DNA from 4 places in the Arthrobacter sp. SDR-2R genome. Region 2 is predicted to be linked to each of the others. Evidence: riboswitches for the same ligand, from Rfam matches in the RefSeq annotation. Region 2 holds a riboswitch; each other region holds the start of a gene.
What was found. A riboswitch is a leader RNA that binds a small molecule or an ion and turns the genes downstream of it on or off. The one in region 2 is predicted to bind thiamine pyrophosphate.

Region 1 (2,193 bases), 1.1 Mb from region 2:
TCAGCCGGGTACGGTCCCGGCAGTTCAAGTTCGGTGCGCAGCAGGCCCAACGCCTCTTCCAGAGCGTTCCTGTGGTCATGGACGTTTGGAGCCAGCCGATGATGTGACACAAAAGTCAGCGTAGCTCCAAGTCCGCCGATATGGCATCAGGCGGCGGCGGCGTCCAATGCGTCGAGGAGGGAGGCGGCAGCGGCGGCGGGATCGGAGGCCTCGGTGATGGCGCGCACCACCACGATCCTGCGCGCACCGGCTTCCGCCACCTGGTGGACGTTTCCGTGGTCAATGCCGCCAATGGCGAACCAGGGCACGGGGTCCGCCGCCTGCCGTGAGGCCTCGGCGGCATACTTCACCAGGTCAGTGCCCACGGCGGACCTGCCGGGTTTGGTGGGGGTTGCCCAGACCGGACCCACGCAGAAGTAGTCCAGCCCGGCTGGTCCGGCAGTTGCTGCCAGGGCGGCGTCCACCTGCCCGGTGGTGTGGCTGGAGAGCCCGATGGCGGCGTTGCCGTTGACCAGCGTGCGCGCCGCCGCCAGCGGCAGGTCCTTCTGGCCGATGTGGAACACCGGTGCCCCGGAGAGGACGGCGATGTCCGCACGGTCATTGACCGCCCACAGCTTTCCGTGCCGTACCGCGGATTCCTTCAGCACCGCCAGGAGGTCCAGTTCCTCGGCCGCCTCGATGGTCTTGTCGCGCAGCTGGATGATGTCCACGCCACCGGCGAACGCGGCGTCAACGAACTCCGCGAAGTCGCCGCGGTCCCGGCGCGCATCGGTGCAGAGGTACAGGCGGGCTGCCTTCAGGGCGTCGTTGTCCCGTGAATTGACGACTTCGGTGGCTGGAGCGTGGTGGCCGGCGGGAAAGGATGGGGTGGACACATTCATGCGTGCAAGCCTAGTTCCTCTAAACTGGGCTGGTACTGCGGGAGCCCGCGGCGGCTGTCACAAAGCGCCGGGCTGAGAGGGCGTCAGAGCCGACCGCTTGACCTGATCCGGTTAATGCCGGCGTAGGGAAGGAACCCACATGCGTACCCCCTTCACCCATCACCCCGGGTCCGCCCGCAGCTCCATTCCCTCCACCCTCCGGGCCGACGTTGCCGTCATCGGCGGGGGAGTGGTGGGGCACGGCATTGCCTGGGAGGCGCAGCGTTCCGGGCGCTCGGTGGTCCTCATTGATGACGCGCCCGGTACCGGCGCCAGCTGGGCGGCGGCCGGCATGCTGGCTCCCGTCAGCGAACTGCATTACCAGGAGGAAGAGCTCCTGGAACTGATGCTTGACGCATCATCGCGCTGGCCCGGGTTCGCCGCCGGGCTGGGCAGGGCAACGGGCGCGGATTCCGGATACCTGACGACGCCGACCCTCGCCGTGGGTGCCGACGCGGCCGACCGCCGGGCGCTGATGGACCTGCGCACAGTCCAGCAGGCCAACGGGCTGGCGGTGGAACCCCTGACCGTGCGGGAGGCCCGGAAGCGTGAGCCGCTGCTCAGCCCGGCCATTGCGTGCGCACTTGATACCCCGGCGGACCACCAGGTGGATCCCCGGCGCCTGGTGGCCGCCTTGCGGCTGGCCCTGGCCGGCGCGGCGCAGGAGCAGCCCCAGCTGGCGGTTGCCGGGGCAGTGGAAGGTTTTGCCGTGCCGGAGCGGGCAGCCGGGCTGCTGTGGGAGGGCGGAACGGTGTCCGGGGTCCGCCTGGCCGGCGGCGGCACGGTGCTGGCAACGGAGACCGTGGTGGCCAATGGCCTGCAGGCGGGGGCGCTTGACGGCCTGCCGGACGGCCTTGAGCTGCCGCTGCGGCCCGTGCACGGGGATATCCTGCGCCTTGCCGTTCCCCGCCACCTTCAGCCCTTGGTGACGTCAACGGTGCGCGGCCTGGTCCACGGCATCCCCGTGTACATCGTTCCCAGGCAGGACGGGACCGTGGTGATCGGAGCCACGCAGCGGGAGGATGCCCTCTCCGATGCCGTGAGTGCCGGCGGCGTCTACCAGCTGCTGCGGGATGCGCAGGCTCTGGTGCCCGCCGTCGCTGAACTCGAACTCCTGGAATGCACCGCCCGCGCCCGCCCCGGTACCCCTGACAACGCGCCGCTCCTGGGCCGGGTGCCGGCCGCTCCGGGCGCCGGGGGAGGACAGGCCGGGCACGTCCCCGGACTCATCATCGCCACCGGGTTCTTCCGGCACGGAGTCCTGCTCACTCCC
Region 2 (2,193 bases):
ATAGTAAGCATGATTACTAATAAAAGCTAAGCAGGCTTCCTGTTGGCGGCAGGTCAACCGGCGCCTAATCCCGCAGCGACGACCCCAGGATGTCGCGCAGCGCCTCAACCACCAGGTCATGGTCCTGCAGCTGCGGCAACCCGGAGACGGTCACCGTGGCCACGGCGCCCACGCCGGTGACGTAGATCGGAAAGGCGCCGCCATGGGCTGCATACCGGGATTGGTCGAACCAGGCGTTGTCCTCGATCCGGCCGCCGCCCAGCCGGCCCCGCAGCCCCACCAAAAGTGACGGCACCTCGTACCGGGCGGCAGTGCGCTGCTTGGCGCGGATCCAGTGCCCGTTGTCCGGCGTGGCGCCCGGGAGCGCGACGTGGAACAGGACCTGCTCGCCCTTGGTGATGTCGATGGCGATGGGAAGGGACCGCTCCTTGCCCAGCTCCACCAGGAGCAGGCCCAGGTTCAACGCGTCATCCAGCGAAAAGCCGGGGAACTGGAGCTCCCGGACCTCCGCCTCGACGCGGGCAATCGACGCTTCCAGCGACCCCTCCAGCTGGGCGTCGGCGGAATCGGGATCGAATCCGGTCACATCCGGTGGAATGGCGCTCATGGCCCTCAATCTACCCCCGCCAGGTGTAAACTTGACCACGCCCGGAAGGGCAGTTCAAAAAGCCTTACCCATCCAAAAGCACCACTAATAACGACAGGGGAGCGCCGCCGTCGGACATCCTGGCACAAGCCGGGCACCGCAGGTGGGCGCTGAGAGTGCGGACAGCCGCAGACCCTCGAACCTGATCCGGTTAGTACCGGCGCAAGGGAGTCGAGTTCTCAAAGTGCCGCGGCTGCACGGCAACAGCCGTCAGCCGGGTCCACTTTCCCCTCCTGTTTCCCAGGAGGATCACATGAGTACTGCAGCAATCAAGAAGACCGCCAGTAAGTCCTGGCGCGTCGTGGACATCGTGGTCGCCGCGCTGGTGGCCATCGCGGGCGGCGTCATTTTCTGGGCGTGGGACCAGGGAGCAGCCGCGCTTTCTGCCCCCATGAATGCCGCCTACCCGCCCCTGACCGGGCTGCTGGCGGGCGGCTGGATGATTCCCGGCGTGCTGGGAATGCTCATCATCCGCAAGCCCGGGGCCGCCCTGTTCTGTGAAACCGTGGCCGCCACCGGGGAACTCCTCATGGGTTCCCAGTACGGTGCCTCGGTCCTCTTCTCCGGCTTCATCCAGGGCCTCGGCGCGGAAATCATCTTCGCCATCTTCGTCTACCGCAAGTTCAACCTTCCCGTCTCCCTGCTGGCAGGCGCCGCGGCTGGATTCTTCTGCGGACTGAATGACTCGTTCGCACCGTGGGGCTGGAACATCGCCTACTCCGGTGCGGACAAGCTGGCGTACATCGTGCTGACCACCCTCTCCGGCGCCATTCTCGCCGGCGCCCTGTCCTGGCTGGCCACCCGCGGCCTGGCGCGTACGGGCGTGCTGAGCTCCTTCGCTTCGCGCAAGGCCGCCACGGAGCCTGTCTTCTCCTGATGGCACCAGCCCAGCGTGACGGCGGCACCGTCCGCCCTGCCGCCGTCACAGCCCGGGGCTGGGGGTGGCGGCATGCCGGCAGGGCCAAGCCTGCCGTCCATGCGCTTGACCTGGACATCAGCCCGGGGGAGCGGGTGCTCCTGCTCGGCCCCTCGGGTGCCGGGAAGTCCACGCTCCTGCATGCGCTCGCAGGGGTGCTGGGGGACATTAACGACGACGGCGGCGAGGCGGGGGACGCCGACGAGTCGGGTTCGCTGCTGGTTGACGGCGCCGTGCCCCGCGCCCAGCGCGGGCGCGCCGGACTTATGCAGCAGGACCCCGAGACGCAGGTGGTCCTGTCGCGGGTGGGGGACGACGTCGCCTTCGGTGCCGAAAACCTTGCCGTCCCACGGGAAGCAATCTGGGCGCGCGTGCACGAGGCGCTTGCCGACGTCGGACTGTCCCACCTGCCGCTGGACCACCCGACGTCGGCCCTGTCCGGCGGGCAAAAGCAGCGCCTGGCGCTGGCCGGCATCCTGGCCATGCGCCCGGGTCTGATCCTCCTGGATGAGCCAACCGCCAACCTGGACCCGGACGGCGTGTTGGAGGTCCGCGATGCCGTGGCGCGGTGCCTGGACAAGACCGGGGCCACGCTCGTGGTGGTGGAGCACCGGGTGTCCGTGTGGAAGGA
Region 3 (2,193 bases), 1.5 Mb from region 2:
CGGGGGTCGTCCCGGCACACCACGACGTCGGCCCGCGCGCCTTCCTCCAGGTTGTCAGCGCCCAGCCACGCACGCGCTGCCCAGCAGGCGGCATCCAGGGCCGCATGCATGGGCAGGCCGGCCCCGTGCAGGGCGAGGATCTCATCTGCGATCCTGCCGTGCCGGATCACGCTGCCTGCGTCCGTGCCGGCAAAGATCCGGACGCCGGCGGCATGGGCCTCCGCCACCCGTTCCAGCCTGCGTTCCCACAGGGCACGCATGTGGGCGGCGTAGCGCGGAAACTTTGCGTCCGCCTGCTCCGCGATATCAGGAAAGGTGGCGATGTTGATGAGGGTGGGCACGATCGGTACGCCCTGCTCCACGAACCGGGGCAGGTGGCGCGGCAGCAGCCCCGTGGCGTGCTCAATGCAGTCAATGCCGGCGTCCAGCATTTGGTCCAGGGTGTCTTCGGCGAAGCAATGTGCCGTGACCCGGGCACCTTCATCATGGGCAGCCTGCACAGCGTCACGCACGACGGCGGCAGGAAAGGAGGGCGCAAGGTCGCCGGCGCTCCGGTCGATCCAGTCGCCCACCAGTTTGACCCAGCCGTCGCCGTCGCGCGCTTGCTTCCGCACGGCCTCCACGAGCCCGTCGGGTTCGACCTCCGCCGCGAAGCCGCGCAGGTAGCGGCGTGTGCGGGCCACATGCCGTCCTGCACGGATCAGTACCGGGAAGTCCCGGCCGCCCTGCATCCAGCGGGTATCGGCAGGTGAGCCGGCGTCGCGGACCAGCAGGGTTCCGGCGTTGAGGTCAGCCAGCGCCTGCTCCCGGGCAACGGCGGGTTCCACCGGGCCGTCGGGACCCAGGCCGATGTGGCAGTGGGCGTCGACGAACCCCGGCAGCACCCAGCCGTCGAGTTCCCGCGCCGGAGGGGCAGCGGGCCGGCTGAACGTGAGCTTGCCGTCCACCGACCAGAGTCCATGGCGTACCCGGTCCGGTGCGGCCAGGACGGGTCCGCGAAAGTAGATGATGTCTGCCATCGGGCTTCCTTTCGATGCCCGGTCAGGCTAGCACCCGCAAATGTGACACCGCCCTTCCGGGGGCCTGTGGTAGCTTCTTCTCTGACCACACGGGAGCCCTTGCAGGGGCTGAGATCGGGCTGACGCAGCCTGCGACCGTTGAACCTGTCCGGGTAATGCCGGCGAAGGAAGTGAGTATTCCCTTGAGTACGCAAAACACCCAGTTGAACCCTGCCCACGTGCCGTCCACCGGGGGTTCCGGAGCCGGCTCCACGCCCCAGGTGAACCAGTCCGAAGTGACCCGGTCCCTGGCGTCGCATTCGCTGGCCTATATCGACGACGCCGGGTCCGGCATCCGGGTACCCGTCACGGAAATTGCCCTGGAGCCATCGCCCAACGGCCAGCCGAACGCACCGTTCCGGACCTACCGGACGGCGGGGCCGGGAAGCGACCCCGTCCGCGGCCTGGAGCCCTTCCGCGCGGAGTGGATCGTGGCGCGCGGAGACACCGAGGCCTACAGCGGCAGGGAACGCAACCTGCTCGACGACGGCCGCTCGGCCGTCCGCCGCGGCGCCGCCTCCGCGGAGTGGAAGGGCGCGCAGCCGGTGCCCCGCCGCGCCGTCGACGGCCGGACGGTGACCCAGATGCACTATGCCCGGCAGGGCGTCATCACGCAGGAGATGCGCTTCGTGGCGCTGCGCGAGAACTGCGACGTGGAACTGGTCCGGAGCGAACTGGCCGCCGGCCGCGCCATCATTCCGAACAACATCAACCATCCGGAGTCCGAACCGATGATCATCGGCAAGGCCTTCCTGGTGAAGATCAACGCCAACATCGGAAACTCGGCCGTGACGAGTTCCATCGCGGAGGAGGTGGACAAGCTCCAGTGGGCCACGCAATGGGGTGCCGACACCGTTATGGACCTGTCCACCGGCGACGACATCCACACCACGCGGGAATGGATCATCCGCAACTCCCCCGTCCCGATCGGCACCGTGCCGATCTACCAGGCCCTGGAGAAAGTCAACGGTGAGGCCAACGCGCTAACCTGGGAAATCTTCCGGGACACCGTCATTGAACAATGCGAGCAGGGCGTGGACTACATGACCATCCACGCCGGCGTGCTGCTTCGCTATGTCCCGCTGACCGCCAACCGGGTGACGGGCATTGTGTCCCGCGGCGGCTCCATCATGGC
Region 4 (2,193 bases), 1.6 Mb from region 2:
CAGCCCGAGGCTGCCCCGGCGCCTGCTGTCCACGTCCACACCGTCCTGCCGGACCCCACAGACGCAGAGCGGCACGCCAAGGCAGAGGCCACCCGGCTTGCCCTGGCGAACATCGCGGCTGCCGCCCATGCGGCCCACCTGCATGACGATGAGGTGGCAGCCACCCGGCAGGCACCGTCCGCCGAGCCGGCGCAGGTCCCTGTTGAAGAGAAGCACGACGCCGATGGCCCGGCACGCCCCGCAGCTGTCCTGACCTTCGGCGGCGAGGAAGTCCCGCTTCCCTTCGTGGAGCACGCTGAGGACCAGCATCCCAGGCCCGCCCTCACGCTGGACCGGCTCGCGGAAGCCTTCGCCCACCTCGGCCAGCCGGCTTCCCCGGTGGAGAACGCGCCCGCCAAGGCCGCAGACACGGTGAAGCCGGCCGAACAGTCAGCGCCCGAACAGTCGGTGCCCGAACAGCAGCCCGGCGGGGGAGCGGAGGCGCGTGCCGCCGTGGAAGCTCCGGTGGAAAAGGACTACTCCGACCACACGCTGGAGCAGTCCCGGCAACGCAGGCCGCGGCGCCACCGCGCTGCCAGCCGTGCCCAGGGTGCCGCAAATGAAACCGCTGTCCAGCACCACGAGAACGTCCAGGCGACAGGCGCGGGGCACTCGCACGCAGCCAAGGCCCCGGACACCGCCAAAGCACAGCCCGCTGCGGCGGAGCCCGGCAAGCCGGCAGGGGAACCGATCATCCTCGGCGTCGGCGTCCCCGCCTCGGAGCTCTAAGCCAAGGCGCAGTTAACGCGCCACCCAGGAAGTCCCCGTCGTGCGGACTGTCCCCCATGAATTCAGGGGGAACAGTCCACGGGCGGGGACTTCCTGCATGCGCGGGTGCTGTCACCTTTCCGCCGGGTACGCCCCAGCGGCTACTCTGGAACCCGACACGGGGTGCCGCGCAGAAGGCCGGCTGAGATCCACACCCGTTGAACCTGTCCGGCTAGTACCGGCGAAGGGATGTCTGTTGTCTTCGACCCTCTCCATGCCCCTGCCCACAGCGTCCGGCGTGGCCCCCGCGCTGCCTGGGGGCCGCGATGTCCCGCGCGTCCTCTCCATTGCAGGCTCCGACCCGTCCGGCGGGGCCGGGATCCAGGCGGACCTCAAAAGCATTGCCGCCCATGGCGGATACGGCATGGCCGCGATCACGGCACTCACGGCGCAAAACACCCGGGGCGTGCAGTCCGTCCACGTCCCGCCGGCCGGCTTCCTGGCCCAGCAGCTGGACGCGGTCAGTGACGACATCAGCATCGACGCCGTCAAGATCGGCATGCTGGGCGACGAGTCGGTGATCCGCACTGTCCGCCAGTGGCTCGAAAAGGCCCGTCCCGCCGTTGTGGTCCTGGACCCCGTCATGGTGGCCACCAGCGGCGACCGGCTGCTGAAGGAATCCGCCGAAGCCGCGCTCCGGGAACTGCTGCCCCTTGCCCACCTCATCACCCCCAACCTTCCCGAGCTCGCGCTGCTGCTGGGCACGGAGCCGGCGAAAGACTGGGACACCGCGCTGGACCAGGGCAGGCGCCTGGCGGAAGCCACCGGAGCCACCGTGCTGGTCAAGGGTGGCCACCTTTCAGGCCTCGACTGCCCGGATGCTCTGGTTAACGCTTCGGGCCTCCTGGGGCCGGACGTGGTGGAAGTGCAGGGGAAGCGGGTTTCCACGCGGAACAGCCACGGGACGGGCTGTTCCCTGTCCTCTGCCATGGCAACAGTCCAGGCCCGTTTGGGCAATTGGGAGGCATCACTGCGAACGGTCAAGCCCTGGCTGGCCGGCGCACTTGAGAACTCCGGCCAATTGGAGGTGGGCCAGGGGAACGGCCCCGTACACCACTTCCACCACGTGCGGCCGGTCCTGGAGGAGGGCGGCTTCGCGGCCCGGTTGTGGTCGGAAGCCCAACAGGACCTGGCGGACATCTACGCACTGGACTTCATCCACGGCCTGGCGTCAGGAGACCTTCCGGAGAAGGACTTTGCCTACTACCTGGCGCAGGATGCCCTCTATCTGAACGGCTACTCCAGGGTGCTGGCACGGGCCAGCGCGCTGGCCCCCTCGGAGGCCGAGCAGCTTTTCTGGGCCGGATCCGCGCAGCAGTGCCTTGAGGTGGAATCGGAACTCCACCGCTCGTGGCTCAGCACCCGCCCGGCCCCGAAGGGCCTGGG

Region 1: linked by a shared signal. The riboswitch ahead of thiO (glycine oxidase ThiO) and the one ahead of AC3ANU_RS03750 (ECF transporter S component) in region 2 are both predicted to bind thiamine pyrophosphate.
Region 3: linked by a shared signal. The riboswitch ahead of thiC (phosphomethylpyrimidine synthase ThiC) and the one ahead of AC3ANU_RS03750 (ECF transporter S component) in region 2 are both predicted to bind thiamine pyrophosphate.
Region 4: linked by a shared signal. The riboswitch ahead of thiD (bifunctional hydroxymethylpyrimidine kinase/phosphomethylpyrimidine kinase) and the one ahead of AC3ANU_RS03750 (ECF transporter S component) in region 2 are both predicted to bind thiamine pyrophosphate.

Annotation. Positions count from the first base shown of each region.
Region 1 covers NZ_CM173231.1:1,940,124-1,942,316, forward strand. The annotation lists gene AC3ANU_RS09075 (RNB domain-containing ribonuclease) at 1-110, opposite strand, end outside; gene thiE (thiamine phosphate synthase) at 147-881, opposite strand; TPP riboswitch at 909-1,027, shown strand; gene thiO (glycine oxidase ThiO) at 1,021-2,193, shown strand, end outside.
Region 2 covers NZ_CM173231.1:812,826-815,018, forward strand. The annotation lists gene AC3ANU_RS03745 (heme-degrading domain-containing protein) at 65-607, opposite strand; TPP riboswitch at 693-833, shown strand; gene AC3ANU_RS03750 (ECF transporter S component) at 900-1,523, shown strand; gene AC3ANU_RS03755 (ABC transporter ATP-binding protein) at 1,523-2,193, shown strand, end outside.
Region 3 covers NZ_CM173231.1:2,289,696-2,291,888, reverse strand. The annotation lists gene AC3ANU_RS10620 (amidohydrolase family protein) at 1-1,019, opposite strand, end outside; TPP riboswitch at 1,099-1,206, shown strand; gene thiC (phosphomethylpyrimidine synthase ThiC) at 1,202-2,193, shown strand, end outside.
Region 4 covers NZ_CM173231.1:2,379,925-2,382,117, forward strand. The annotation lists gene AC3ANU_RS11070 (Rne/Rng family ribonuclease) at 1-768, shown strand, start outside; TPP riboswitch at 917-1,014, shown strand; gene thiD (bifunctional hydroxymethylpyrimidine kinase/phosphomethylpyrimidine kinase) at 1,022-2,193, shown strand, end outside.